Regions from separate parts of the Alteromonas sp. MmMcT2-5 genome, predicted to be linked through region 1. Evidence: riboswitches for the same ligand, from Rfam matches in the RefSeq annotation. Region 1 holds a riboswitch; the other holds the start of a gene.
What was found. Region 1 has a riboswitch for thiamine pyrophosphate ahead of MHN09_RS01170 (TonB-dependent receptor). Riboswitches for the same ligand answer to the same signal wherever they lie in the genome.
Positions count from the first base shown of each region.

Region 1 (15,903 bases):
AAACTTTGCCTTTTACATTCAAGATCAATGGCAGGTTACAGATACGCTCGTGATTAACGCAGGTCTTCGTAACGATACATTTGAAAATTTCAACGCCGATGGTGATTCTTTTGCCAAATTAGACAATCAGTGGGCCCTTCGTTTAGGTGCTGTTTGGGATGTGTTTGGTGATGGTGAGACGAAAGCATGGGCAAGCTATGGTAGATACTACTTGCCTATTGCAGCAAACACGAATATTCGTTTGGCTGGAGCGGAAACTTATACTCAAGAGTACTACGAGTTTGACGGCTTTGCCGATGAAGCTCTTGGTGTTCCAAACCTCACTGGTGCTAAAACGCAACCTAATGACGTGTTTGCAGACGGTACTGCAAAATCTCCAGATGAAATCGTAGATCAAAACTTGGACTCAATGTACTCGGATGAATTCATCGCCGGTTATCAATTCCAGTTGAATGATGAGTGGAGCATGTCAATTCAAGGTACATATCGAGAGCTTTCGACCACTATAGAAGATATGGCAATTGATGCGGCGGTTATTGAGTGGGCTGCAGCGAATGGCTACGGCGACGTAAATGATATCTGGGATGAGTTCCACCAGTATGTACTTACAAACCCTAATTCTGATATGCGTATTGGTACTACCGAGTTGCCGGGTGCTGAAGGTGAGTTAGTTTACATGGACCTATCAGCGGAAGATTTGGGCTACCCTGATTCAATTCGTAAATATGCAGCGGTAGATTTTATGTGGCAACGAGCATGGGATGGTGTGTGGATGTTAAATGCCGCCTATACATGGTCACACAGTTGGGGCAATAACGAGGGTTATGTACGTTCTGACAACGGACAGGACGATGCTGGTTTAACTACTTTATTCGATCAGCCTGGGCTTCTGGACGGAGCTTACGGTGACCTTCCAAATGACCGACGTCATCAGGTTAAATTATATGGTGCCTATGCGGTGACTGAAGATTTAACCTTAGGTGCAAATCTTCAGTTCTGGACCGGCCGTCCGATTAATGCATTCGGTTATCACCCAACTGATTTGTTTGCTCAGGCTTATGATTCAGAGTCATTCTTTGCCGGGGGAGAGCCAGCACCTCGAGGATCTCGCGGACGGACGAGTAGCTACTACTCTGTTGACGTGTCTGCATCTTATAATATTGACATCGGTGAAGATCAGACGTTAGTAGTTCGTGCAGATATCTTTAATCTCTTCAATAACGACCGAGTAACTGAGGTTAATGAGATTTATGATGATGAGAGCTCAGCTGATCCTACTAATCCAGATGTGAACCCAAATTATGGACTGCCAACTGCTTGGCAAACTCCTAGATACGTTCGTTTCAGTGTAAATTATTCATTTTAATTTATGCTGTAAAATAGCTATATAGACTGTGGGCGAGGGTACGTAATCGTATTTCTCGCCCATTTGATTTAAAAATGGAAAAAACTCTAAAAAATGGTTAATTAATGTACTTTCCCTGTTGGGTGTACGTTAATATTTACGAAGAAGTGTAAAAAATGAAAAAAAAATTGAACTTTTAACTAGCACCCGTCTGATCTCGGTTGACCGTTAGCTTGCGATGTGGTTATTATCAAAGTGAGGTTTTAGCCTTACTAATAATAATTCGTTATATAAACGATTTAAGAAACACACACTAAGAGTTTTAGTGGTCCAGGGAGACAATATATGTTTACAAATTCTAAGCTGGCTATATCAGTCAAGCTAGCGTGCGCGTTTAGTGCTGCGTCCGCTTTTTCATTTTCAGGTGCTGTTCAAGCACAAGACGAGCAATCTGCTGAAACAGTTGAAAAAATTCAGGTAACTGGTTCTCGTATTCAGCGTACCGATATTGAATCACCAGTTCCAATTACGGTAATCGGACGAAATGAAATTTTATCAATCGGTGCAATCAACGCGGCAGATGTACTAAATCAATCACCTGTTTCAATTGCTTCGAGCGATCAATCAAATAGTTCTTTTTCAACTACTGCAGTTGGTCTTAACACAACGGCTTTGCGTAATTTAGGCGAATCAAGAACCCTTGTTTTGGTCAATGGTCGTCGTTTTGTATCCGGTGTATCTCCTTCCAGTGGTTACGCAGTTGACCTTAACTCTATTCCCGCATCAATGATTGAGCGTATTGAAATTCTTAAAAGTGCTTCATCTGCAATTTATGGTTCAGACGCGGTTGCTGGGGTGGTTAACATCATCACTCGCTCAGATTTCGAAGGTGTTGAAGTAAATGTGACTAGCGGCATCTCAAGCGAGTCTGACAGAGAGAAAAATGCAATAAACATCACTGCAGGTAATTCTTGGGACTCTGGAAGCGTTACTATTGCAATGGGGTATGATGACGATAAAGGTTTAAAAGCTTCTGATAGAGATTTTTCTCGTTATGATCAAGCGGTTTTCCTAGATGAAAACGGTGATGAATATGTAGATATTCAGAATTCCTCATATCCTCCACAAGGTCGAGTTGGGTCTTACAATGCTGACGGAACACCATATGTTGGATCTGAAAATTCATTTAACCGTGCATCTTATCGTCAATTAGTAACGCCTCTTGAGCGTAAATATGTTGCGTTTAACTTTACACAAGAGTTAAATGATGACGTCCAATATTTTGCTGAAGCAAATTGGAACTCTTCAGAAACTTATGATTCTACAATTGAGCCTACACCTTTTAACGTAGAAGACGTTTTCAAACCGTCTCGTGGTGGTACAGGTGGCATTAGTATGTCAAATCCTATGCTTCCAGATTTGTTGGTACAAAACTTGATGAACGACGGTCTCACAATGGATGACAACATTCCATGGACTGTAAGACGTATGGTTGAGTTTGGAGCACGTTCAACTAATATGGAGCGCGACACCGTTCGCATAGCAACTGGACTTGATTGGAATATCGACGATAACTGGGCACTTAATACTTTTGTCAGCTGGGGTAAGACCGACCAATGGCAAGAAAATGGTGGCCAAGTTAATTTAGAACGTGCGTATCAAGCATTCAATGTAGTTGAAGATCCCGACACTGGCGAGATCGTGTGCGCAGACGAAACAGCGCGTTTGTATGGATGTGTGCCTCTAAATATCTGGGGAGAAGGTACTGTTTCTGAAGAAGCTGTTCGATATGTAAGTACTCCAGCGAAAGCAACAGGTGAAGCTGAACAGTTTATTTTTGGCGCCACTGTTGTTGGTGAGACTCCTCTAGAACTTCCTGGCGGTTTTGTTAACGTGGCAGTTGGTGTTGAGCATCGTCTAGAGAAAGGTCAATTCCAACCTGGTGATTTTGCTCAGGTAGGTGCTTCAAGCACTAACCAAGCAGATGCTACAGATGGCAGTTTTTACACAAACGATGTATTCGTAGAAACAAGCATTCCTGTTTTAGAGAACTTGATTCTAGATGCTGCAGCTCGCTATGCTGACCACGAAATAGTGGGTGGTGAAACTACGTGGAATTTAGGTGTTGAATACTCACCTATTGAAACGCTTAAGCTACGTGCTTCAGCTGCAACAGCAATACGAACTCCAAACATTGCTGATTTATTTGGTGGTAGAGGAGAAACTTTTGCAGGGGTTTCAGACCCTTGTTCTGGAATCACTGCAGAAAGCACAGGTACGATAGCAGAAAACTGTTTATCTATTCCCGAGATTTCGGCGCGAGTTGCGCGTGACGGAGAATTTGTTCTAACACAAGTCGAGTCACAAAGTACTGGCGGTACTGTCGGTGGTAATCCCGATGTTAACCCAGAAACTTCAGATAACTGGAGTGCTGGTGCAGTATGGCAAGTAATGGATGGTTTATCTCTAACCGTAGACTACTATGATATTTCGATCGAGGACGCGATAAGCACAACTTCACGTTCTACGGTAGTTAGACGCTGCTTCGAGAGCACAAATTTCGATCCAAACTGTGGTGGTGACGTTGTACGCGATGCGAATGGTGCACTTGCTGAAGTTCATAGCGGTACGAGTAACGAAAACGACATCGACACTAAAGGTTTTGACGTAGAAGTGGCGTATACCACTGAGCTAGTAGGCGGTCAGTTTGGTGTGAACTTTATCTGGAATCATACTTCAGAATACGTAGTAACTGGTATTGAATCAGGTGACGCCGTGGATTTTGCTGGCGAGGTACTATATCCAGATGATCGCGCTAATCTTAATCTATCTTATGGTTATGAAGATTGGAATTTCACATGGAGAATGCGTTACTGGGCGTCTTCAGTAGACTCTGTTGAAGGGAATAACTATAACTTCACTAACTTCGCGCCACTGGAAGAGTATAACGAATTCCCGTCAGTTATTTATCATGATGTTTCGGCTTCTTATGCAATCAGCGACGATATGAACATATCTTTGGTAGTAAGAAACGCTTTTGATAAACAACCACCTGTAGCTAACCAAAGCTCGGTCAACGGTGGTACTGGTATAAACACAGTGTCAGAAGCTTATGATGTAACAGGACGTTATATGCAAGCTAGCTTTACTGCTCGTTTCTAAGTAAAGCGTTAAGTTCTTTAGTGAAAGCAAGTCAGGCATTAGCACTTGACTTGCTTTTTTTATTTGCGAATCATTTTCAAAGAGCTTTCTTGAATCTATACTTAATTGACATCTTTAATCACGTTTTCACTTTTTCTTCGAATGAAGCTACAAAGCAAATTAAGTTTACATCTACTATGTAGTATCTTTATTCCGCTAATCATCTCTGGTACACACCTAAATAGCATCGTGGAACTACCATTCCAATGTTATTAAAGCTTGCGCAACTTTTTTCACTTGTTTATTAGATCAATAGCCAATGACAAAGCCATTGTATTACTTGTAGGATCGTTAACTCTTAATCTGCAAAATCAAATAAGCTCACTCAAACTAGATGCCAATTTTTTCGCTCTTGGACTTTTCAATGAAATTACAAAGATATTTGCTTAGAACAGGCTTTAACAAGCAAATATACTTTTTTCGAAACACAAAAATAGGTCTCTTCAGTTAACATATAATGAAGTCATCACTGTTGTTTGCTATTGCAGAAAGGTATGGTGTGCTCTAAATCTTTACGCTTGACATAAGTTGACTTCTATTGACTGAAAACTAATATTTGGCGTTCACAAACAGAAAGTGGAGAGGGGCGAAAGCATCTACGTTTAAATCAAAGTGCTATCTGAGTGCTTTGAAAAAGAAAATGAAGATGCATTAATATCAAGCGGCTCGTAAGCGCTTTAAGCAACGCTAAAAAGACCGCTCAGGATAGAGAGAGTATTCGAATAGAGCTGAATGAAAAAGTCGGAAACCTTGTCAGCGAACATCAGCAAGCATTGTACGATACTAATTTCCCCAAACTCTTGAAGACGGTTATGAATCCAAATGTGTCGTTTGAACGGAAAAAGGCTATCTTTGAAGAATACGATAAAGAATTAGAATCTCACGGTGTTAGATTATCTGATTTAATCAACGCGGCGAGAGATGCTAGTGAAGTTACGTTACTCAAAAGTAAATTAGTGTGTAATGGTTTTGTTGATATCACCTTTTCTGACGTGACTGATAAACGAGGCTTAATCGGCACGATAATTCAGGCACAAAAAAAGAAGTAATCCGACGTGTTTGTATTCGTTAACTGTGAATCTTTATGCATGACGTATTTCACAAGTTAAATTATTAACATTTCAATTGCATAAAAGGTGATTAATTGTGCGCTGAGTGTACAATTAAGCTCCACTTCTCAAGTACAAGTGCTTTGCTAACTTGACTCTACCGAGTAATCCGTGTGAACATATCACGTTCGTAGTAGTGCATTTTCATATCATTACTACATTCCTGAAACAAAATTGTGAAAGTTTTATACGCCCCTTGCCCGAATATTTTCCTATCGGCGAGGATTCAAATAAGAAATTTGGTTGGGAACTATGTCCAAAATGAGCAAGAGAACTCTTATTGCTTCTACTGTTATGGGTGCATTCGCACTAACAGGTAGCGCAGTCTCTGCAGATACGCTTGAAGATCTTCATAAAGAAGAAGCGAAAATCCACGCGGCTGCAGCGAAATCTCAAGAAAAAATCAATACGTTGTTTGAACAGTCTCAAGAACTACTTGTTGAGTATCGTCAAACAGTAGATGAGACAGAAAACCTTAAAATCTACAACGATTACATCGCAAGCCTAGTTGCAGACCAGCAACGCGGTATCGATTCATTACAACGTCAGATCGACAGCATCGAACAAACTAAGCAGGGCATCGTTCCTCTTATGTTCCGCATGATCGACAGCCTAGAGCAGTTCATCAAGTTAGACCGTCCAATTCACTTAGACGAGCGTCTACAGCGTGTTGAGCGTCTTCGCGACCTTATGGCTAACTCTAACGTAACTGTTTCAGAACAGTTCCGTCAGGTACTAGAAGCTTACCTAGTAGAAGTTGAATACGGTACTAAGATCAACTCTTACCAAGGTACTATCGACGACGCAGGCACAGAAGTTACTGTTGACTTCTTTAACCTAGGTCGTACGGCGCTAGTTGCACTTTCTCTAGACCAAACTCACGCATGGGTATGGAACAACGAAAGCCGCGCATGGGAAAAACTGGGTGACGAGTATCTGTCTTCAGTTGTTGACGCAGTTAAAATGGCTAACAACGTCATTCCTGCGGATCTGATTAAACTACCAATTAGCGCAGCGGAGTAATTGTTAATGAAACCAGTATTCAAATCTCTTTTAGCCGCTGCGACAGTTGCAGTTGCAGCAACCGGAGCGCAGGCTCAGGAAGCAAAGAGCCTGAAAGACCTTCTAGACCAGGTTCAACAGAACCGCGTTTCTGAAGCTCGCCTAGATAAGCAACGCGAAGCTGAGTTCCAATCAGCACGTGCTGACAAGCAAGCACTTCTTCGCAAAGCACAAGCAGATCTTAAAGCTGAACAAGCTCGTGGTGACCGTCTACAGAAGCAATTCTCAGACAACGAAGTTACATTAAACGAGAAAGCTGCTGAGCTAGACCAAGCTACAGGTACACTTGGTGAAATGTTCGGTGTGGTACGTCAAGCATCTTCTGAAGCTTACGGCCGTATCTCTACATCAATCGTAAGTGCACAATTCCCTGGCCGTGGTCAGTTCCTTGCTGAAATGTCAGAAGACTCTAAAGGTCTTCCAAACATTAAAGAACTTGAAGACCTATGGTTTGCTCTTCAGAAAGAAATGACTGAAGGCGGTGAAGTAGTTAAGTTCACTACAGAAGTTGTTAACCTTGACGGCGGTTCTTCACAGCAAGAAGTTGTTCGTGTTGGTACTTTCAACCTTGTTGGTGAAGCTGGTTACCTAGCGTATGACGCTGAAGCTGAAGTTGTTCAGCCTCTTGGTCGTCAACCAGATGGTCACTTTGTAGCTTCTGCTGACGAACTAATCGGCGCTAGTTCTGGTTTTGTTCCTTTCTTTGCTGACCCTTCTCAAGGTGCAATCCTTGGTCTATTGAAGCAAAAAGCGACAATGTCTGAGCGTTATCATGCTGGTGGTCCAGTTGGTTACACAATCACAATTATGCTTGCGATTGGCCTACTAATTGGTATCTACAAAATGATCACACTAACGATCACTGGTGGAAAAATGCGTTCACAGCTTAAGAACGTAAACAATCCTTCAGAAGGTAACCCACTAGGTCGTATCCTTAAAGTTTACCAAGAGAACAAGACTGCTGATGCAGAAAACCTTGAGCTTAAACTTGATGAAGCGATTCTTCGCGAGCTTCCAAAAATTGAAAGCGGCATCAACGTTATCAAGATCTTCGCAGCGATTGCTCCTCTACTAGGTCTACTAGGTACAGTACTAGGTATGATCGAGACATTCCAAACCATCACACTATTCGGTACAGGTGACCCACGTATGATGGCAGGAAGTATCTCTATGGCTCTTGTAACTACTGCTCAAGGTATTATCGCGGCTCTGCCTCTAATCCTTACTCACAGCATCGTAGCTTCTCGTAGCAAGTCAATCATCCACATTCTTGATGAGCAAACTGCGGGTATCGTAGCTGCTCACTCAGAGTCGGAGAAAGCGTAATATGAATTACCTGATTGGATTATTCGAATCGGTCAGGGACTTTATCGCTACCGGCGGTGACGTACTATACTTCGTTGCTGCCGCGCTCTTTCTCATGTGGGTTTTAATGATTGAGCGTTACTGGTATTTAACCTCGGTCTTCCCAAAGGTGAAGAAAAACATCATCGCGAATTGGGATGCCCGAGCAGATACCACATCATGGTATGCGCATAGAATCCGTGACGCGTGGATTTCTCAAGCGTCAGACGACCTTAACGCTAGAATGCTGATTATCAGAACCATTATTGCAATGTGTCCACTAATCGGTCTACTTGGAACAGTAACCGGTATGATCAGTGTTTTCGAGACAATGGCAACACAGGGCACCAGCAACGCTCGTCTAATGGCAGCTGGTATCTCTATGGCAACGATCCCGACAATGGCGGGAATGGTAGCCGCGCTATCTGGACTGTTCATCAGTTCACGTCTTGAAGCGAAAGTGAAGCTGGCAAGAGAAGGGCTAGTTGATAGCCTGCCACATCATTAGAGAGAGAGATTATGGCTCGAAAAGTCAGAACCGAGGAAGAAGATGCACAGATCGACATGACGCCCATGTTGGATATCGTGTTTATCATGCTGATCTTCTTTATCGTTACCACTGTTTTCGTTAAAGAAGCAGGGATCGAAGTCAACAAGCCAGATGCGAGCCAGGCGATTCTTCACAAAAATGCAAACATTTTCATCGCCGTAACTGAAGACGGAAATGTATGGCTAGATAAGCGTGAAGTTGCGCCGGACAGCGTAAGAGCGAATATTGAAAGACTGCTTACCGAGCAGCCTACTGACTACGTAATCATTCAAGCTGACGTAAAAGCGAAGCATGGTTTAGTAGTTGAGATTATGGATCAGGTTAAAGCCGCTGGCGTTAACCGAGTCTCGGTAGCGGCAAGGGGATAAGATGTTACGTATAATTGTATCTATACTTTTAGGTGCTGGTGTTGCATTTGCCCTTTTCGTTCTAATGGCCAAGTTGATTGAAAATTCATCTAGACCAGCAGACGAAGTACCGCCTGCACCGGTTATCGATATTGTAATGCAGGAACCAGACGACCAGACGCAGACGCGTACTCGTGTTCCACCACCACCGCCACCTCCGCCTCCACAGCCTCCTAAAATGGAGCAAGTAGAGCCGGAAACAGCGGAACCTGATGCAGATGGCTTTAGCTTAGCTATTCCAGCTATCGACACAGGTGGTGTTGGTGTAAACATCGGTGGTGTTGGTGCAATGCAGCGTGATGGTGAAGCAACACCTATCGTTCGTATCGACCCGAAATATCCGCCTGATGCAGCCCGTGACGGTCGTGAAGGTTGGGTAAGACTGTCTTTCACTATCAACGAAGTTGGTGGTGTTGAAGATATCGAAGTTATCGAAGCTGAACCTAAGCGCGTATTCGACCGTGAAGCACGTCGTGCTCTACGTAAGTGGAAATACAAGCCTAAGATCGTTGATGGCAAGCCAGTTAAGCAACCTGGCATGTTCGTACAGCTAGACTTTAAACTGGAGCAATGATCATGATGAAACGTACATTCAAAATGTCAGCCGTTGCTTTAGTGCTAGGCGCAGGTGCGGTGCTTTCAGCACCCGCTGCCCTAGCGCAGTCAGCACCTGTTGTTTGTCCTGGATATGAGAAAGGAAAAACAACGCTTGTAGGTGAGCGTACCGGTAAAAAAGTTCAGAAAGCTTTTGAGTTCTACAATGAAGACCAAGTTAATGAAGCACTAAACGTACTTTACGAAATCGACGCATCTGACGATTTCGATAGAGCTTACGTAAAGCGTTTTATTGGTAACTTACTTGCTGCGCAAGAAGGTCAAGGTGGTAAAGCTTTAGGGTATTTGGTTGAATCAGTTGAACCAAAAGTTCTAAACGACCTTGAACACTCTCAAACACTTAAATTACTAGGTGATTTGAGCATGCAGGAAGAGAAGTACACTGATGCCATTAAATGGTATAACAAGTGGATGGACTTCACGTGTAAAGAAGACGCAGACGTATATACGCGTTTGGCACAGGCTTACTTTGAATCTAAGCAACTAGCGAAGATGGTTGAGCCAGCAGACAAAGCGATTGCTTTGTATGAAGAGCCAAACAAAAACCCGTATGTATTAAAGCTAACTTCTTACTACGAGCGTAAGATGTACCCTGAAACGGTTGCTGTGGCGGAAGATCTTGTTAGAACTTTCCCTCAGGAAAAAACTTGGTGGTCACGTCTTGGCTTTTTCTACATCTTAGTTGAAGACTATAAGAAAGGTCTTTCAACGCTAGAACTTGCTTATATGCAGGGCTATCTAGAGAAAGAGTCAGAAATAAAGACGCTTGCTCAGCTTTATCAAAGTAACGGTATGCCTTACAAGGCGGCCAAGTTGCTTGAAAAGCACGTGAAAGAAGGCTTGCTAAAAAATGATGCCGATATGTTAGCAAACGTAGCTAATGCTTATCACCAGGCAAAGAACTTCAAAACAGCTGCCGACTTGTATGCACAAGCTGCTGCTAAGAGTTCAGACCCTGAGCATTATCGTAAGCAAGGTACACTTTTACTTGTAGCGGAAGACTACAAAGGCGCTATTAAAGCACTAGAGAATGCTCTAGAGCGTGGTGCTGAAGACCCTGAGAAGATTCACTTCACGTTAATGGAAGCGAACTTCTACGCAGGTAACTTCAAGTCTGCTTACAAGCACGTACAAGAAGCTAAGAAAGATCGCTCTCTACGCCGCAACGCTGCAGCGTGGGAACCTTATATCAAGGAAAAAGCGAAGAACCGCGGTATTAGTATCTAATATGTGGTTTTAGCAAAAAAGCCTCCCTTTGGGAGGCTTTTTTTTGCCCTTAATTTAGTAAGTGAGCTTTTCTCGAATGGGGTTTTATTTATAGGGCTTTAACACCAGTCCGCATAGGTCATTACCCACTCAGCTAGAATTAAAATGTTCGTAATCGCGGCTTGTTAACGCAGGTATAGTGGCTCTACGCCAAGCTGATTATTTGTACTTTCAGGCTACAGACTTTCTATTATTTGAAAGCAGGCAGAAGTGCTTCTCTTATAATAATAGTGACTTCTTTTAACCCACTTGCTTTTAGGTTTTCTTCGTTGAATGTAGAAACAAGTTGCTTCGCATTCATATCTGAATGTGCAAGTACTTTTCTGAGAAAGCGCTTCGTGTTAATGATTTCAACAAGACGCCATAGCGTATACAGTATTGTGTTATTTGGCTTGTTCAGTTGAGTATTTGCGCTTGGTGTAGGCTGAGTCTCTGCATAACGCGCAATTTTATGTAATATCGGCCAAACATCATCTAAAGTGCGTGTGCCTTGGGTAAAATGTACTAACTTTTCTACATAGATTGTCAGTATGCTAATTGGCACGTTGTCTAACTGGTTATCGAATTTAAAGCTCTCTTTTAGCGCTACCAATTCAGAAAGCAGTTTTTTTGCTCTGTTGGAATGAGGATATAACGCTAGTGCACTGGTTTCGCCACTGGCTTTATTAGGCTTTCGCCCATAGTCTACAATCTCAAATCCATTTCTTTTCCAAAAACTGTCTAACTTAAGTGTCGTTCCATAAGAAGTACAGATAGCGTCAATACTTTGCTTCTTGGCTTCATCACTAACTCTTTGTAGCAAGTAACTGCCCATACCCTTACTCTGCGCAAGCGTATCGACGGCAATACGGTTAATACGCCAATATCTAAACGTTGCTGTTTTTGCATCAGCAGACAACAGAGCAAGTCGCTGTGCACCTAAATGCCCTTTAGGACGACGCTTTCCAGACGCAATCCCCAATGCGGTATCGTTCAGGTAGTCGCTACCTTCAGCGTTTATGATTGCAGCACCTATCACGTTGTCGTTGAATTTAAGTATGGCAACAAGTACATCCGGGCTATCCATCAAGCGCATAAAATCATCGGGCGTAGTTTGATAATGGGCTAATGAAAGTAGCGACATTATTTGCTGAAGCGCCTCTTCGGAAATGCTTTTAAACGAACTTATGGAAAAATCGTAATCTATCGGTGGGTTAATACTGTTTTTGAAATTAATCTCGCCAATATTGCGCGCCGCATCTCTGTCCTCAAATAAACAAGTCGTATTGAAAAAGGCTTCAATGGGATCATGTTCGAACCATCGTAACGGCGTTGATAGTCTTAAATGGATAGCTGATGGCGGTAAACTAGGGATGAGTTTGTGAATAAAACCACTGCCTGAACCTTCATAACCCAAAAGCGTAGTACTAAGCACCCACTGCTTGTGGTTGGCTATGATCCGGTATACATCCGGGAGGGGGATTGAAGCCGCTTCATCAACAATTACAACGTCGTACTTTTCATCTTCTGTGGTATATAACAAGGCACTGTCAGGGGGCACCCATTTTACACTGCCAAACGTCGCTGCCTCATTCTTATCACCAAGGAATAGTTGGGTTTGAATGTTAGCGGTGGATGGTTGTTGTGTTCTGACACCAGCTATTTCGTACTGTTGAATACGTGAAAGCACGTTCTTCACATTATCAAAGCGTTCACTGGTTAATAGTACATTTTTACCCTGTCTGATTAGGCTTTCAATGAATATACCTAATAATGATGACTTGCCTCTGCCTCTTGGGGCGGTAATCAGCGCGTTTAGTTTATTAAGTGAGTGTGCTTGATATAAACGACTGTATGCCTGCTCTTGCTCTTCTGATTTAAATAGTGAGCCTCTATAGACGTTTGATGTTAAGCCTTCGCTAATACGGTACATAGCCGTATCTGGAAGCGTGGTTTTTTCTTCAGTGTGAAATGCCACGTAGTCGTTGTTACGCAGGTGCTTTATAAAACGTTCGAGGTATCGACTCTGTTTAAGCGTAAACCCCTCCGACAGGAACGAGACCGAAATATTGTTAACCCATTCACTCAATGCAGGGCAAATAAGTATTAAACAACCACTGCGTTTAACGATACCCGCCACTGCCATCACGTCGCCAGGTTTGAATGAATCGCGACAGTCTAATGTGGCAATGTCACATTCGCTCCCCAGCACTTGTTTGCGGTTCTTTCCCTTAAGTGTATCGCCAGCAAAATTCACAACGCTTATAGATGAAACTTCATCTACAAAGGCTTGAACGCTACGTATGGCAGCTTCACAAAAATCATCATTGCCAGATATTACAAGCATTCTCCGGTGAAGCGGGCAAGTCACGTTTGATAAGTGCGAAGCGTGAGAGCTTTTTTTGCAGCCATTTTCGCCGCTATTTTCAAAGTAGGGGGCTAATAGCCATTCGCGTAATTGAGTTAGCGCCATGAATCAGTTTTTTCGGTATAATCTAACGCTATAGTAGCGATTTATTATGAGGAATTCGAATGCGCTTTCTTTCTCGGCGTCTAGTTATGCCAAACGACCTTAATTACGCCAATTCTTTGTTCGGTGGCCGCGCGTTAGAATGGATAGACGAAGAAGCTGCAATTTGGGCTATTTGTCAGCTAGAAACTAATTGCTTGGTAACTAAGCATATTGGTGAAATTAGTTTCGAATCACCGGCTATGCAGGGTGATATCGTAGAGTTTGGTCTAGAAACTAAAGCTGTAGGCCGTACGTCTATTACCGTAAGCTGCTTGGTACGCAACAAAGCAACCAAGAAAACCATCTGTTTTGCAGACGATATCGTTTTCGTAAAGGTTGACCCTGGTACGCGTCAACCGACGGCACACGGCAAAACGTTGGAAGTTTTAAAAGCACAAACTGACGATGAAGTACGTCGCCTAAATATGAATATTGACGCTGAATAGCCCTCAGCTTTCAACGCCTTATATCATATATAAAACCTTACGTTAGCTTAACGTCTTATCTGCTTGACGGCGTGTATCGAACTGGTAGACTCCGTCGCAGAAGTTGAGTTTGCTAGTTTGAGCAGCGCAACACTATACCAAGGGGTGTCCGTTTTCGGTCTGAGATCCACATTCGTGGGAACCCTTAAACCTGATCCGGATAATACCGGCGTAGGGATGGTTCACAATATAGCCTTATCACCTGCCGTTAGACCCGGATCTTTTTTCTTAAATAAGAATAAGAGATCCCATGTATAAAACACTTTTCACACTTTCACTGCTTGCTAGTTCCGTTGCGGCCTATGCGCAACAAACCAATGTAAGTAACACTTCAGATAGCACGCCATCAGATATTGAGCGCGTCATCGTATCTGGTGATTTTCGTCAAACTACACTCGACCAGTTAAGTGCTAGCGCGACCATTTTAGATCAAGAGCGTCTTCGCAGTAGACAGCCGAGCCATATCGACAGTGTGCTAAACAGTATTCCAAACGTAAACTTTGCAGCTGGTGCGTCTCGCGGCCGCTTCGTGCAAATTCGCGGTATTGGAGAGCGTAGTCAGTTCGCCGAGCCTATCAATCCTTCTGTAAGCTTTATCGTCGATGAATTTGATTTTTCAGGCCTTGCTGCGGCAGGTCTTATTTTTGATACTAAACAACTAGAGGTATATCGCGGACCTCAGGCTACCTTATACGGCACAGGTGCATTGGCCGGAGCGGTTAAACTCTCCAGTAATGACGTGGGTAGCGACGCCCCAGACTACGTTGAAGCCCGCATTGGGAACAAAGAGAGTTACCGTATTGAAGGCGCCACTGGTGATGATATCAACACGGATTGGGGCTATCGTGTTGCGCTGGTTCATAATCGCAGTGATGGCTTTGTAGAAAATACGTTCTTAAATAGAAGCGATACCGCGAATATCGATGAAACCGCACTGCGCTTTGCCGTTGAAGGCAGCGTAGATGAGCGAACCACACTTGCACTTACTTATCGCTGGTACGATATCGATAACGGTTACGATGCATTCTCGCTAGACAATGACAACAAAACGCTGTCTGATGAACCAGGATTTGACGAACACCAAACCCACGCTGTTAGCGCGCGCTCTACAACCAATACAGCAGCGGGCGACTTTATTCTAATTGCCACCCATGCTTCTCACAATATTGCTTATGGCTACGATGAAGACTGGACATTCACAGGGTTTCACCCGTGGGGTTATACGTCTTTTGACGCCTATTTTCGTGATGTAGAAACACAGACCGGCGAGATGCGTTTCGTGTCCTCTGACAGTGCCGCACTTTTTGATGGTATGACTGACTGGACAATAGGCGTATTTTATAAAAGCACGGAAGAAAAGCTGCTACGTCAGTACACTTATTTGGATAGTGACTTTGCCAGTGAATACACGCCTACGACGACCGCTATCTATGCTCAGACTGAAAGTCGTTTGAACGAAAATTTAGTACTTGTAGCAGGGTTAAGAGTAGAAAACTACGATTTTGATTACGCTGATAACAACCAGCTTACTCGCGCGTTCGACACCACCATGGTAGGCGGGAAAATCGCGCTTCAGTATACACAGGGCGATCACTTCTATTACGGCAGTATTTCACGCGGATATAAAGGTGCAGGTTTTAACCCCGACAGCCGCGTGAATGACAATCAGCGATTCTTCGACGAAGAGTATAACTGGAACTACGAAGTAGGCGTTAAGGGCCCATTATTTACACCTGACCTAATTGCTCGCGCTGCAATTTTCTATATGGATAGAAAAGATACTCAGGTGAGCGATTTTGACGTTATCACTCGTGATGACGGTACGGCAGGGTTCGTAGATATTATTGATAATGCTGATTTAGGAACAAACAAAGGAGCCGAGCTAGAGCTTAGCTGGATTGCTAGTGATGCATGGCAGCTTGATGCAAGTGTTGGTTACCTAAGCGCTACCTTTGAAGGGTATACGCTTGCAGACGGTACTGAAGTGTCTGAGCAAAGACAGGCTCAATCACCTAAGTGGACCGCAAA
Region 1 covers NZ_JAKRFB010000001.1:240,881-256,783, forward strand. The annotation lists gene MHN09_RS01115 (TonB-dependent receptor) at 1-1,366, shown strand, start outside; gene MHN09_RS01120 (TonB-dependent receptor) at 1,691-4,507, shown strand; gene MHN09_RS01125 (hypothetical protein) at 5,359-5,595, shown strand; gene MHN09_RS01130 (DUF3450 domain-containing protein) at 5,917-6,678, shown strand; gene MHN09_RS01135 (MotA/TolQ/ExbB proton channel family protein) at 6,685-8,043, shown strand; gene MHN09_RS01140 (MotA/TolQ/ExbB proton channel family protein) at 8,045-8,569, shown strand; gene MHN09_RS01145 (biopolymer transporter ExbD) at 8,581-8,979, shown strand; gene MHN09_RS01150 (energy transducer TonB) at 8,981-9,592, shown strand; gene MHN09_RS01155 (tetratricopeptide repeat protein) at 9,595-10,860, shown strand; gene MHN09_RS01160 (GNAT family N-acetyltransferase) at 11,090-13,351, opposite strand; gene MHN09_RS01165 (hotdog domain-containing protein) at 13,411-13,836, shown strand; TPP riboswitch at 13,967-14,070, shown strand; gene MHN09_RS01170 (TonB-dependent receptor) at 14,126-15,903, shown strand, end outside.

Region 2 (15,903 bases), on a different contig from region 1:
GAGAGAGCAACTTACAAGCCCAATTTACACAAAACGGTGGAAAATGGGCGAAGTTAGCGGCATTATCGCTACAAGCGAAGCAATGGCACTGCAACTAATTGCGCAATTTGGCCAAGCACTTAAATCTATTAAATGGTTAACAGTGAGTGATCGAATTGCCAAAACCCTCACTAGCCAAGGCATTAAAGAGGTAGCGGTTTGTCAGCGAGCCACCGATCAGGCACTCATCGCCTGGGTAAAGGATAACTGGGAGTATTGAATGGCCAACAACAATGAAAGTAGCCCACAAAAAGAGGAACTCGTGAAAGTGGAAGCTGAAAAAGACGTTATCGAATCTTCTGCCACGCACAGTGAATCAACACCATCGGGTGCTGCTAAAAAGAAATCGTCGGGAAATGGTCTACTGTGGTTTGTTGTAATCATCCTTTTCCTTATTGTGCTTGGTATGGCTGGCGCAGGTTACTGGTATTACATGCAGCAACAGTCGGCAAGCAAGGACTCTGAATCTGCACTTCAAACGACGACCTCTCAGCTAAACACTATTGAGCGTGAGCGCGCTGGTCTTGTTGCCTCTATCGACAAAGTAGCTCGCACCAACCAGACGTTAGAAAGCACGGTAGCCGAGTTAAAAGCGCAAAACGAAAAGCTGACGCTGCAAGCTGAATCGACGCTTGAGCAACTAAATAATATGGAAGGTCGCCGCCCGGCAGACTGGCTCATTGCTGAAGCTGATTACTTAGTTCGCATGGCAGGCAGAAAGCTTTGGTTGGAAAACGACGTACGCACAGCAATTTTGCTGCTAGTTAACGCAGATAAACGCTTAAAGTCGTTGGCCGACCCATCGGTACTTCCGGTTCGCGCAAACCTTGCTGAAGATATTCAAACCTTACAACAGCTTAACCCTGTATCACAAAGTTCCGTCGCTCTCGCGCTTACAGGCATGATTGCTCAAATTGACAAACTGCCACTTGATACCTTCGAAAAACCAGAAGACGCCAATGCAGAAGACACGACCTTATCGGAGTCAGCTGACGACTGGCAGGAGAACCTTGCAAAAGTGTGGCGTTCACTGGTGAACGATTTTCTTACGGTGAAAACTATTGAAGGCCCGGTTGAACCAGTGCTTTCACTAGAAGCCCAGTTCCTAGCAAAAGAGCAGCTTCGTCTGCAGCTTATGCACGCGCAAACTGCCGCGCTTCAGGGCGATGCAGGACTTTACAGCCAGTCGCTTCAATACGCTCAAACGTTAATTATTGAAAAGTTCGACACAGAAAAAAGCCAGGTAACGGGTTTTGTAGATGCACTACAAAACCTCATTGCTACCGATATTTCGCGACCTATCCCAACTGAGCTAGCGTCACAAAAACCGCTAGAGCGTTTACTGGATAGCCGCGTTAAGCAGGTGTTCGGACAAGGAGCTAGTGCACTATGAAATGGTTAGCTATTGCCCTTGCGGTATTAGCCGCATTCGTTGTTGCACTAATTGTTGGCCCAATGTTGTTAGGCGATAAGGGCTACGTACTCATATCACTGGGTAATACCGCTGTTGAAATGACGGTGATTAGCTTTTGTATTTTAGTGATAGGTGCCGTCATTGCCTGGTACGTACTATCTCGACTTGTATTGTGGGCGTTAAGCCTGATCACAGGTTCACATAAATGGTTCGGCACTTTGGGTGAGCGCAAACGTAAGCGTGCGTTTTACGACGGCTTACACGCAATGGCTGCAGGTGATTTTGATACGGCTCAAAAGGCGCTAAGCAAAACCACCAACGGCGATTTCGAAGGCGTTAACTATTTGGCGTCAGCGCAAATTGCTTTTGCCAATAACGATTTAGCCAAAGCCCGTTATTTCCTTGTTCAGGCAACTGACTTTCCAAAAGCGAAAGTAGCCGCAACGGTCATGCACGCGCGTATTGATATGGCTGAAGAAAAATACGATGCGGCACTAGAGAAACTTAACGAGCTTGACGAGCAAGACCGTGAAAACAAGCAAGTTGTGCAGTTAAAAGCGCAAATTCTTGCCAAGCTAGGTAAATGGCAAGTACTTCAAGAAAATTTGTCAGGCTGGCGTAAAGCATTGCCCAAAGCAGACTACACTACATGGAGCCAGCGCATCGCCAAAGGTAAGTTTGCCGAAATTGCCAGCAAACAAGGCGCTGTCGAGCTTAAATCGTATTGGGAAACCCTACCTCGTAAGCTTCGTCACGACGATGCTTACCGCGCGGCCTACATTCAACAGTTACTTGACCAAGGTATGCATGCCGACGCACAGAATTTGCTAGTTGAATGGCAAAAACGTGGCCCGAATAGCGCCCTGTTTCCGCTGTTCACGCAGCTTAATATTCCTGATGCATCGCCATCACTACGACTGCTTGAAAGCTGGATAAAGCAAGACGAAGAAAACGTGTCGCTATACTCCACGCTAGGCCAAGTTGCATTTAACTCAGGCGATGATGTGTTGGCAGAAAAAGCCCTGCTTAAAGCCACTAAAATGAAGTCGCGCAAAGAAGACTTATTGCTGCTGTCTGCAATTAGCGAACGCAAGCACGACACAGCCACTGCACTTCAGCTTTACAAGGAAGGTCAGCAGCTAGCCAGCTAGATGAATATTCATTTAGCTTTCTGGTAGTACTTGTATTACCCGTAAAATTGAAGATATAGTAAAAAGGAATTCTCAATTCGGGTTGTTTCAACAACAACCCGAATTGACTTAAACAACTTGTCGGAGTGCTTCACTGTTAACCCAGTAAGCTGAGACCGCGAAAGTGGGATCCGTAGAACCTGATCAGGCTAATACCTGCGAAGGGAACAAGAAAATACAATGTGCACAATGTTAAACCGTAGTTTAGCGTTGTGAAGCGAAGTTGTTTTGCTGTTGTTGATATAGACACACCCATGACGGTGCTGCTCGTCACTCAAGGTAAACTGTTTAAGTTTATCGCCAAGTCAACATCAAGGGTGTAAAGGGCTGCAATCACCAAAACCTTTACCAACAATCTCGCTAAAGTAACGGAGTTATCCCCTTCTACACTTACACTTTGTATTCTCCTTCACTCCTGACAAGCATTTTTAGAACCTAAATTTACAAGGTAAAATGCTATGTCGAACAGACGCGAACAGCGCCAACAAGCACAACAATTCATTAATGAACTTGCGGGCGAAGCTTACCCAAATTCAACACGCCACTACGAGTGTGGCAGCCGTGACGATATTCGTGTGGCCATGCGCCTTATTCACCAACACGACAGTTTAGTGGGTGGAACCGAAGACAACCCTATTTTAGAGCCGAATCCGCCCATTCCTGTGTACGACACCTCTGGCCCTTATGGCGACCCGCTAGAAAACATAGATGTACACAAAGGTTTAAACCCACTTCGCCAAAAGTGGATTGAAGAGCGCAGCGATACCCTTGAATTAGAGGGCGTTTCGTCAAGCTTTGCGAAAGAGCGTGAAAACGACATTTTTACCGAAGATTTCCGCTTTATTCGCAGCCGCAAACCACTAAAAGCAAAAGCAGGTAAAAACGTAACCCAGCTTCACTACGCAAGACAGGGCATTATTACCCCTGAAATGGAATACATTGCCATTCGCGAGAATATGGGCCGCCAAGCCATTAAAGATGCCGAACTGACGCAACAGCACAAAGGCGAGCACTTTGGTGCGAATTTACCCGATACCATCACGCCAGAATTTGTACGCCAGGAAGTGGCCGCAGGCCGCGCCATTATTCCATGCAACATCAACCACCCCGAGTTAGAACCAATGATTATAGGGCGTAACTTTCTAGTAAAGATTAACGCCAATATTGGTAATTCAGCAGTCACCTCGTCTATTGAAGAAGAGGTAGAAAAGCTGGTGTGGTCAACGCGCTGGGGCGCCGATACCATCATGGATTTATCTACCGGCAGAAATATTCACGAAACCCGAGAGTGGCTGCTGCGAAACAGTCCTGTTCCTCTTGGCACCGTCCCCATCTATCAAGCGCTAGAAAAAGTAAACGGTGTAGCCGAAGACTTAACGTGGGAGATGTTTAAAGACACCCTAATTGAGCAAGCTGAACAAGGCGTAGACTACTTCACCATTCACGCTGGCGTGCTGCTTGAGTACGTACACCTTACCGCAAAGCGGGTAACCGGCATTGTATCGCGCGGCGGTTCGATAATGGCAAAGTGGTGCTTAAGCCACCACCAGCAAAGCTTTCTGTATGAGCACTTTCACGATATTTGCGAAATTTGCGCTAAGTACGATGTGGCGCTGTCGCTAGGTGATGGCTTGCGCCCTGGTAGCGTAGCTGACGCTAACGACGACGCGCAATTCTCTGAATTACGTACCCTTGGTGAGCTGACGAAAATTGCATGGGAGTACGATGTTCAGGTAATGATTGAAGGCCCGGGGCATGTGCCAATGCATATGATTAAAGCGAACATGGAAGAGCAGCTTAAGCACTGCCACGAAGCGCCGTTTTATACCCTTGGCCCCCTCACCACCGATATCGCTCCTGGCTACGATCACTTCACTTCAGGTATAGGTGCCGCCATGATTGGTTGGTATGGCTGCGCAATGCTGTGCTATGTAACACCTAAAGAGCATTTGGGCCTACCTAACAAAGAAGACGTTAAACAGGGGCTGATCACCTACAAAATTGCAGCCCACGCTGCCGACTTGGCGAAAGGACACCCAGGTGCACAAATTCGCGACAACGCCATGTCGAAAGCTCGTTTTGAATTCAGGTGGGAAGACCAGTTCAATTTAGCTCTCGACCCACATACCGCGCGCGCTTATCACGATGAAACCTTGCCGCAGGCGTCTGGCAAAGTTGCGCATTTCTGCTCTATGTGCGGCCCTAAATTTTGCAGCATGAAAATTTCTCAGGAAGTGCGCGATGTGGCTAAACAAGCACAGCAGCAAGAGTTTGAGAAAGAAAAAGGTATGAAAGAGATGGCCCAGGCCTTCAATCAGTCTGGCGCAGAGCTTTATCACACTGCAGATAGCAAGGTAGAGCTACCATGATGGCGAAAGCGTCCATAAGCCCTGCATCCAACAACCTCACCACTGCACTTCCTGTAGTGTGGTGTGTGGGAGGCGTTGACTGTAGCGGTGGTGCGGGCGTTACCCGCGACGCCATTACATTGGCCGATCTGAACATCCATGCTTGTGTGCTCACTACACAGCTTACCGTCCAGTCCAACTCAATCATGCTTAGTAAGGAAAGCATGTGCGCGTCGGCATTAAATCAGCAGTGGCAGGTGCTGTTTGAAGATACCCCGCCACGCGCTATTAAGATTGGCGCTATTGCTAATGATGAGCAAGCGCTGTTGTTGTGTGCACGTATTCAAAAAACATCTAACCCTCGCCCCTTCGTTGTATGGGACCCTGTACTGTCTACCTCGTCCGGTGGCGTGCTGAGTGAGTTAAGCGAAAGCGTAGTTGACGAACTGTTGAATACGGTAGATATCGTTACGCCAAATATCGATGAGCTTGCGTGGCTCACCCATTTGCCTGTTGTTGATGAAGCGAGCTTGCTAACTGCAATCAATCGGCTAAGGGGTAAAGGCGCAAAGAGCGTGTACGTGAAAGGCGGTCACGCCCACTGGCAAAAAAATGTAAGCGATATTTTTGTTTGTGCCTCTCACACTCTTCGTTTTAGCCAGCCGAAATACGCTAACGGCAACCTTCGCGGCACAGGCTGTATGTTAGCCAGCGCATTAGCGGCATTCATTGTGCACGACTACTGCATTGAAGACGCACTTACGCTTGCTAATGCTTACGTCAGCGAAGTTCGTGGCCATACACTACCAAAGCAATGCGCAGCGGCTAACGCAAACGCCATAAGTAACGAATTAACCGCCTACTTTGCACGAACCAACGGCTTTCCCGCAAAACCAGAGAGCTTTCCGCTGGTGACCTTTCACCAACGTGGTGCCACTGCCAATGAAAAAGAGCGGGATAAGGATACCCTTCTTGAAGCCTCGTCTTGTAAAGAAGGCCACTTTCCTGCACTTACTCATACTCATTTAGGCATCTACCCTGTAGTGGATAGCGTGCAATGGATAGCCCGCCTCTGGCCAACGGGCGTAAAAATCATGCAGCTGCGGGTTAAACAAGGCTCCCAAGAAGACATTCGTCAGCAAATAAAAGAGGCAATAGAATTGGTGAAACACACCGACTGCCAATTATTCATTAATGACTATTGGGAGCTGGCCATAGAACTCGGGGCTTACGGAGTGCACTTGGGACAAGAGGATATCGACACCGCAGACCTAAACGCCATCCGTAGTGCGGGTTTACGGCTTGGAATATCAACGCACGGCTTCGCTGAAATTCAACGTGTTCGCGCTTTAAACCCATCTTACATTGCCCTTGGTCATATCTTCCCCACCAATACCAAAGACATGCCTTCGAAGCCTCAAGGTGTAGCACGATTAGAAAAATATGTGCAGCTTTGCGATGGCATTCCCACCGTTGCTATTGGTGGTATTAACTTATCGCGCATAGGCGATGTAGCTAAAACCGGCGTTAACGGCATTGCTGTGGTAAGTGCAATCACTCAGGCAGAACACCCGCTAAAAGCCTACCAAGCATTGGTTCAGGAGGCTGGATTTGCTTAGTCATTCAGCTACTCATTCACTTAGTCACTCAGTGGGCCAGCAGTTAGCGCATCAGGATATACGTCGCTACAGCAGACAACTTTTACTTGATTGCATTGATCACGACGGACAGCTTAATTTGGCGAGTGCACACGCTGTTATCGTTGGTTTAGGAGGATTAGGCAGCTTAACCGCCCGCTATTTAGCAGGCGCAGGCGTGGGCAACATTACACTTATAGATGGTGACACCGTCGACATTAGTAATTTGCAGCGCCAGCTAAGCTACAACGAAATGCACCTGGGCGAGCTTAAAGCCAAGTCGCTTTACAATGAACTGCGTAAAGTGAATTCGCATTTAAACATACAGTTTAAAAGCTTATTTGCTGATAGTAACAACTTACCAACATTAATTGCATCAGCCACCTGCGTGCTGGATTGTACCGACAACGTGACGGTACGAAGACAGATAAACCTGGCCTCGTTTCGCGCATCTATTCCGCTTTTTATTGCCGCAGCCAGTGGGCTTACCTGGCAAGCGCTGAACTTGCCTCAAAACTCAGCCACCTGCGGTTGCTACGAGTGTTTAGTGAATAATGTTGCCGTACGCGAGGATTGCGTTAGCAAAGGCGTACTGGGCCCAGTAGTAGGCATGGCAGCATGCCACCAAGCTACCCAAGCCTTGTTATTTCTGGCAAGAGGCTTCGATGCCGATATTAAATGGGGCCATTACGTAAACGCCCATGCAGGCCAAGGTACGCTTCAAAGTTTCAAGCTTCCCCCCTCTTCTTCTTGTGAGGTATGCCAATGACCCAAATTAATATCAACGTGAACAATCAACCAATGAGCGTGATTTCTCCTATATCACTTAGTGAATTAATTGCTCTTAAACAATTGAAAGACGAAGGCACCGCCGTTGCCAAAAATGCCGCCATTATCAGCAAGAATGAATGGCCAACAACCTACTTAAGTAACAACGATACCGTGGATATCTTCACCCTAGTGGCAGGAGGCTAAAATGCTAACACTCGCAAATCACACCTTCCCTTCCCGCCTGTTAACTGGCACTGGCAAATTTAGTAACCCGGACACCATGAAAAGCGCGGTACAGGCAGCCAAGAGCAGCATGGTGACCTTGGCAATGAAGCGTGTCGCCAGCCATAGCTCACAAGATGAAACGCTTTCGGCATTAAAAGCATTGGGCGTTACTCTTTTGCCGAACACGTCGGGAGCTAAGAACGCAAAAGAAGCCATATTCGCCGCCGAACTTGCGTACGAAGCATTAGGTAGCCCTTGGGTGAAGCTGGAAATTCATCCAGACCAACGCTACTTGTTGCCCGACCCCATCGAAACCCTGCTTGCCGCAGAGGCACTGGTTAAAAAAGGGTTTCACGTTTTGCCTTACTGCGGAGCAGACCCCGTTTTATGTAAACGCTTAGAAGAGGTAGGCTGCGCTGCCGTTATGCCATTGGGCGCGCCTATTGGCAGTAATCAGGGCTTACAAACCAAACCCTTTTTGCAAATTATTGTTGAGCAAGCGTCGATACCCGTCATTGTAGATGCAGGCATTGGTAAGCCAAGCGAAGCTATGGCGGCCATGGAGCTGGGAGTAGACGCAGTATTGGTGAATACGGCCATCGCCACGGCTAAGGACCCAGTTGCTATGGCAGCAGCTTTCGCAAGTGCCGTAGAAACGGGGCGAAAAGTCTTTGAAGCTGGACTTGGTGCTACCAGCAGTTTTGCCCAAGCCTCTAGCCCGCTTACCGCCTTTTTGGAGCCGGCGGTATGAAGGTAGCGCAGGCATTAATGCAGCAAGACTTGCCGCATGTGGCCATGTCGATAAACAGCAAAACAGCAGGCGACGTAGAACGAGCGTTAGGTAAAGATACACTTTCTTTAGACGACTTCATGGCGCTGATCTCTCCCGCTGGCGCTAAGTACTTAGAAGCCATGGCCTATCGCGCTAAAGCAATTACTCGCCATCGCTTTGGCAATACCATGCAGCTGTTTGTACCTTTGTATTTATCAAACTTGTGTGCCAACGAATGTACCTACTGCGGCTTTACAATGAGCAACAAAATAAAGCGCAAAACCCTGTCTATAAGCGAAGTGTTGACCGAAATTGAAGCCATCAAAGATTTAGGCTTTTCACAGGTGTTACTGGTTACTGGCGAACATGAAACCAAAGTGGGGATGGAATATTTTGAGCAAACACTAAGCGCCATTCGCGAAAAGGTGAGCTACCTTATGATGGAGGTACAACCTTTAAAGCGCGAGCAATATGAAACCTTGAAGCACCTGGGCTTAGACGCGGTGTTAGTGTATCAAGAAACCTACTCACCGCAGCATTACGCTAATTACCACACTCGAGGTAAAAAACAGGACTTCCTATGGCGCTTAGAAGCCTCCGATCGCATAGGGAAAGCCGGCATTGATAAAATAGGCATTGGCGCACTACTGGGTTTAGGCGACTGGCGGGTTGATAGCGCCATGACCGCCCTTCACGGCAAGTTAATACAGCAACACTACTGGCAAAGCCGTGTATCTATTGCTTTTCCGCGCCTTCGTAGCTGTGAAGGTAACAGCACTGGCGGCAACGCCCTCACCAACAGTAAACTCCCTAACGAGCGAGATTTGCTGCAGCTAATATGCGCCCACCGCATTTTTAACCCACAAGCAGAACTCTCGCTGTCTACCCGAGAGTCGGCAGTATTTCGGGATGGCGTAATGCCACTTGGCATAACGTCTATGAGTGCAGCGTCGCAAACACAGCCTGGCGGTTACAGCGCCCCATCGAAGGCACTAAATCAATTCGATATTGACGACAACCGATCTGTATCAGATGTCGTGAGCGCACTTTCAATGAAAGGACTGGAACCCGTATGGAAAGACTGGATGCCGTTTACAGAACGTGTTTAAGCGCAAGAATACCTGTATTTTTCGTTTGAAAACTCGCGCTAAAATAGCGCACTTTTAATGGATTAATCGATTAGTTTTTGTAAGGGAAAATAAGAGAAAATTTGTTTTGCTTTCGTGCAAAACCCTCCGTACAATCCGCCCAAATTTTAGCCAGACACTTTACCTATGCGTCTGGCTTTTTTGTCTCATTTATCTCATATTAGATTTATCAAAACTAAAGGGCAGTGCGTTGGATACCGTTGAATTTATTCAAATTCGTAGATTTATAGTGAAGCTAGGCAAAATGCTGCACAAGTACGGTACCCCTGCGTTCCGTCTTGAAGCTTACCTTGGCGAAGTCGCTAAGTATTTAGGTGTACACGCTTCATTTATTTCGACGCCAACTTCACTCACTTTTGTTATCTGGAGCGACCGTCACGAAGACGAATATAACCACGCTGCGCGTTTGCTTCCAGGCGAGCTAGACATGAACGCGTTGTCGCTCACCGATGAACTGGCCAGCGAACTGCTGTCGGGCAAATTAACCTTAAGTGAAGCTGACAAGCGCTTAAATGAAATAGATGCCATGGGCAGCCCTTACGGTAAATGGGTTACAGGCGTAGCCTTTGCTATGGCCACCGGCGCGTTTGCTATGCTAATGGGTGCAAGCTGGAGTGAAATTGGCTGGTCGGGTGCCTTGGGTATTGTGGCTTATCTTTGGACCTTATGGGCACAGCAGTCTAAACGCGTAAACTTGATGCTAGAGCCTGTCACCGCGTTCGTTGGCGGCATTCTTGCCTGTGCTATTGGTCAATACGTTGACCCTGGCATTAACATTCCGCTGGTTGTGCTTTCATCGGTGATTGTATTTGTACCCGGACTAGCGCTGACAATGGGCCTTGCCGAGCTTTCATCGCGAAACATGGTGTCGGGCACGGCTCGTACTATGGACGCCATCATGCAGCTGTTTAAGCTGTATTTCGGTGCTTTTTTGGGTGTGTCAGTGGGCTTTAGTGCATTTGGTGAAAACGTGTATACCCCTGCAGAATCGCTGCCTTACTGGGCTACTTGGCTAGCGGTATTCTTGCTGTGTATTGCCCTAGTTGCAATATTCAGAACGCGTATTAAACACATTCCATGGGCATTGGCAGCAGCATTTATTGCCTACAGTGCTACCGCATGGAGCTCTGACTACATGAGCCCTGGGCTAGGTGCATTCGTGGGTGCATTTGCGTTAGGCATTTTTGCTAATGCGTTCACCCGCATTGCTAACCAACCCGCAACTATTGTGGCTATGCACGGGCTTATAGTGCTGGTGCCGGGGTCTAAAACCTATATTGGCTTGAACTCGTTTATGACAGGCCAAGACTTTGTGAAGGCCGACCATTTGGGGCAAGAAGTATTTCTTATCTTTATGTCGCTAGTGGCGGGATTAATCTTTGCTAACGTAGCAGTACCCACTAAAAAGGCGCTATAACGTAATGACTGCAACCTTTTGGGGCTTTCGCTAACACACCGTTGTTGTAATTTGGCTGCTCAAAATCACTAGCGCAGCCTAACAAGCAGGCAAGACGTGCTATTTAAGTAATTTGATCAACGCTCGCCCTAAACGGGCGTTGAGCGCACCCGCAGCAATCGCTTCAGCTGAATTCTCCATAAACTTCGCTGACAAGCTGCCGCCAATTTGATTGGCAACTTCGTCGGTAGCTAAGTCAAACACGCCTTGCGCCGCAATGTTTTGCGCCAACACTTTTAATAACTTCCAGTTCCCTGCTGTACTTGGCCTTAGTCCATACACGCGGGCCATTCTACGAATGGTACGAAAGCTAATCCATACCACAGCAAAAGTTTGAATAAGATTATTTGGGCTTATAAATGCAAGGCTTCCGGCGGTCACCGACTCTTTATTCAGCACTTTGTGCGCCTTTTCCTGAACAGGTTTTAGTACCGTGTCTTCGTACAGACCTAATCGTTCTGGGCCTGACATATCGTCTTGAAGCTGCTGCTTATAACGGTCGAAACAATGCGCCGCGTAAGACCCTCGTGAAAAGCGTTTGCCGTGCTGACTTAGCACGCGATCTATTTTCTGTGGCGATGCTTCTGTTCCCGCTGATGGATTTTGTTTCGCTGAAGGCTCCTTTTGCGCTGAAGGCTCTCCTCCCGCTGAAGGCTTTTGTTTCGCTAAGGGCTCTACCCCATTACTAGCCAGCAAATCTCGGATAACGCTTGCATCTTCCATTGCCGTATTTACTTGCTTGTAGCCTCGCCACTCTTTAAAACTCAAAAAACTAAAGCAGCTAACAAACCCAACTAATAGCGCGCCTAGTACACCTGTACCGATGGGGTGTTCAGAAACGTTTGCCGCAAGGGTGGTATAAGCTTCAAAAACGAAAAAGCCAATTAATGAAACAACGCCAAATCCTAATGTTGCCGTACCTAACGACAGGCCACCTTTTTTAGTATCCACTTCCCATACATCCTCGGTAACTTGTTGCGGGAGTTTGGTTTCAGGCTGCGCTATGTCTAAGGTTTGTGTTTTAACTTTGGCTTTGTACTGCGGTTTTGTTACCGCATCACTTTCATTGTCATTATTAGGTTTACCATATCCAGTCACCGCATTATGCTGCTCTTCCTCACCGACATCGCCGTAAATTGCATCGCGTCTAAGCGTAGACTGGCTTATTTCTTCTGGGCTTTCGTCAAATGTATAAGGTTTATCGCTCATTCTTACTCTCCTTTGCCCAGTAAAAACTGAAGCAATCTATCTACGCCCTTACCTGCTAAAATACGCGCCTTAAAATCGCTAGGTACACTCACATCAGGTACTGGAAAGTGGCTACCCTCTTCCATCTCTTTCAGAGTGCTGGGAATAGGTTCGAACGTAGATTCTACATAGCGGCCATCAGTGTCTTTGTAACGAATAGCATCATCATTACTACCTTCATCGGTTACTTGCATGCTAGACACTAAAAAATGCTCGAATTGTATGGGTTTACCGTCAAACCGTGCTCTCGCCCCTTCGGTAATTTGGGTAAGTAAATTAAGTAAGTTAGCGCGCTGACTTACAGGCACTAAATCAGACTTAGTGGCCACAAACGCCACTCTGCCTATTTGTTCTTTTTTCAGCACATTGCGTGAAAACCACGTGCTTTGCCCGTACACAAAGGTGTCGGCCAAATGACTCAGAGTTTCTTTTAACTGATACAAATGCTGTCTGCTGTAGTTAAGCCCTTCAAACAAATCGACAAGAATTATCTGCTTGTCGGTTTCTTTGAAAATGGACTGCTTCAGCGGCGTTAACCACCCACTTTGGAATTTAGCAAAGTGTTTGTCGAATATCTTAAACCAAGGATGTGATACATCGCTGGTGATGCTAGACGGAAGCGGCGTAAAACCAAAGGCCTGCCAATCGAAGTCGCTCGATTCCAATAAAAAACTGCCCGGCTGAAGAAGAGATATGCCGTTGGCCTTCGCTTCTACCAAATAATCGCGATAGGCATTAACCAGCAACTGAATGCGCTGTTCGGTTGGCTCTTGCTCAAAATCAAACTGATTAACAAACGCTTTCCACTGGTTGGCAAAATACTGCTGCGGCCCACTGCTAAGCTGAGCCCACGCAGAGTCTGACCAATGAGCATAGGTTTTACTTAGCATGGGAATGTCGGTCACCCATTCTCCAGGGTAATCGATAAACTCAAACACCACATCGCTATGAGGCAGTACATGACGCTTCAATGACGCGGTTTCTTTTAAACGCACCACCAGCTTAAAACCGAATGCTTCTTCGGTGGCTTTAGGCCATTGGCCGTTTTCAAGATCAGCAATGTTCTGTATATGCGGGAACGGTTTGTAGCCTTCAATAGGCTCTATGCGCATATCAAGCACTTGGGATGGCGGCAAATAACGTAGCAAAGGCAAACACGCATAGCCCTCTTCACTACGGCTTTTCAGCATAGTGATAAGGCTGGTGAACAGCATAGATTTACCGCTTCGACTTAGCCCGGTAATGGTGAATCGGTGGGTTTCTTTGTTAAACACACTGCTAAGTTTGTCGCCAGTTAGCGACGCCATTGCCCGAGTCTTGTCAAAAAGCGTAGCGATATTTTTTTGCATTATTTTGTTTGTATTCTGCCTTTTGCAGTTCCTATTCCCTTAAACCTAAACCTTTAAAAATAATATCCAGAGAGTGTGGCCTATACATTATTGCCCTCTCGTTATTATAGATATGCCTATAGGATTAATGTGGTTATTAAGGGAGAAAAGCAAGGGCAGTGCCAGCTAAACACGCCGCTTCGTAAATAAGTAACGTTAGCGACAGCTAATAAACTAATGCTCGCGAGTCTTATTGAATAGCTTTTTCTTTATGCGATTTTTACTGGAATGCCAGTGATTCTTAGGTTTGCGCGGCGCGTTTTCAATAACGTGTTCAAAATCGATATCTGACTTTTTGGTGGGCGGAACGTGAGCACAAAAGAATGTATCAATATGTGACTGGGCCAGCTTCTTTAAGCTTTCGCGATATTGGTTTGGGTGACACAACGGATATGGCGGTACCAGCTCACCTTTCACCTGTACCAATACATCGGCAATGTAGGCCTGCTGCGTTGGAATGTGTTTAAGCGTTAAATCGTGGTCGGTATGGCCCGGCGTGTACATAACCTGCCAATCAGGAAAACCAGGCAGTAACTGATTGTCGGCAAGCGTCATATCTGGCGCTAGTATTGGATTGTACCAAATAGGCATTCTTGGCTTGCCAATACGATTGGCCACCCACCAGGTTAGCAACAAATCTATGCCGTGAGCAGTACGCCCAGCAAACCCAGCATACCAATTAATGGCTTTGGGATGAGATGCCACATGCGCACCAGTACGTTCACGTAGTTTAATGGCGCCTCCGGCGTGATCTGGATGCATATGTGTAACCACAATCAGCTTTAAGTCACTTAACGGACGACCTAAGGTTTGCGTAATGTATCGACACACGTTGTCTACATCGGCGCGGCTACAGCCATCAAGCAACAGCAACCCCTTGCTGTCTTCAACAAGATAAATATGCTGTATGTAGCCTGCAAGTGTGTGAATATTCATTACTGCTTCCTTTTCACCAAAACACGCGCCAACCGTGGTATCTGACATACCTCATGTACGCTAGCACTGAACCCCGCTAAGCGCTGGTAAAGTGTGAGCTGCGTGATAATGTCTATAGCGCTGAATCCTATCAGAACCTACCTGGTAAGACCAGATTCAGCGAACAAGTGTAGCATTAAATTGCGTAACCACATTAGCCCGGGCTCGCCTTCCTGCTGGCTATGCCAGTATAGGTGAGTTTCCAACGCGGGAAGCTGATACGGCAGTTTGGTGCTAATCAGGTTATCATCGCTTACCGCATCGGCCACAGAGCCTGGCAAAGTTAACAAAGCGTTAGTGCTAGCCACCACATCTGCCGCGGCGCGATAGTTTTGGCAACGCCATAATGAAGGACGGCTTATACCTAGTTGCTGCAGCGCAATTTCTTCTACCGACGCCCCTTTTGCTCGATTCGACACCGTTATATGGCGTGCCGCCACATACTTTTTCTTATCTATATTTTGTGCCAGCGGGTTTTGCTTATTCATAAGCACCTTGTAGGTGTCGCGGCGCAATAGTGAGTGAGAGATGGGCGCGGCAACAGCGCGACCAATATCAATGACAAGGTGGAGGTTTCGATTTGTTAAGTCTGCCAGCATTGTATCTCGATGTAAGCGAGTGCTTACTATTTCGACATTAGGAGCTTGTTTTTCAAGGGTTGAAAGCAGAACAGGTAAAACGCCTAATTCTAGAGACTCTTGCATGGCAATAACAAAGCGCTGATGGCTGTGTAACGGATCGAAGTCGGTAAACTCCCCTAATGCGTTTCGGATATCGCTTAGGGCTTTTAGAATAGCGGGCGCTAACCGTTCGCAGGCCGCAGTAGGCAACATGCTTTGTTTTTCTTTAACAAAAAGTGGGTCGCCCAAAATATCCCTGAACCTGCGCATGGCATGGCTAACGGCCGATGGCGTAATGTGAAGCGCTTCAGCTACGCGGGTCATATTCCTATGCTGCCAAAGCGCTTCAAAAACCTTGAGCAGGTTTAGATCCAACTTCTCGAATTGTCTGTTTTCGAACATTGCCACCACCATGAATGAAATTCACACTATTTAAGGATTATATTTCATTTCATTCACTTAACAACTTTCTTTACTATGCGTTTAACGAACCGTTATCGCACGCTTTAGAGACAGCCCCTACATTTTAACTTGCGGCGACCCAAATGCGAGATGCGAAGCAATTACTCTCTATATTTAATTAGTACAAATTCAATGAATGTTAAAAGGTGCCCTATGGATTTTTCACATAACGACAAAACCAAAGCCTTACTAGAGAAGCTCGATAATTTT
Region 2 covers NZ_JAKRFB010000005.1:60,431-76,333, forward strand. The annotation lists gene MHN09_RS04900 (uroporphyrinogen-III synthase) at 1-259, shown strand, start outside; gene MHN09_RS04905 (uroporphyrinogen-III C-methyltransferase) at 260-1,432, shown strand; gene MHN09_RS04910 (heme biosynthesis HemY N-terminal domain-containing protein) at 1,429-2,604, shown strand; TPP riboswitch at 2,716-2,827, shown strand; gene thiC (phosphomethylpyrimidine synthase ThiC) at 3,102-5,012, shown strand; gene thiE (thiamine phosphate synthase) at 5,009-6,610, shown strand; gene MHN09_RS04925 (HesA/MoeB/ThiF family protein) at 6,603-7,397, shown strand; gene thiS (sulfur carrier protein ThiS) at 7,394-7,603, shown strand; gene MHN09_RS04935 (thiazole synthase) at 7,605-8,375, shown strand; gene thiH (2-iminoacetate synthase ThiH) at 8,372-9,505, shown strand; gene MHN09_RS04945 (threonine/serine exporter family protein) at 9,735-10,961, shown strand; gene MHN09_RS04950 (DUF697 domain-containing protein) at 11,061-12,209, opposite strand; gene MHN09_RS04955 (YcjX family protein) at 12,212-13,555, opposite strand; gene MHN09_RS04960 (MBL fold metallo-hydrolase) at 13,811-14,572, opposite strand; gene MHN09_RS04965 (LysR family transcriptional regulator) at 14,710-15,633, opposite strand; gene MHN09_RS04970 (acyl-CoA dehydrogenase family protein) at 15,847-15,903, shown strand, end outside.
Region 2: another riboswitch for thiamine pyrophosphate. It lies ahead of thiC (phosphomethylpyrimidine synthase ThiC); the one in region 1 lies ahead of MHN09_RS01170 (TonB-dependent receptor).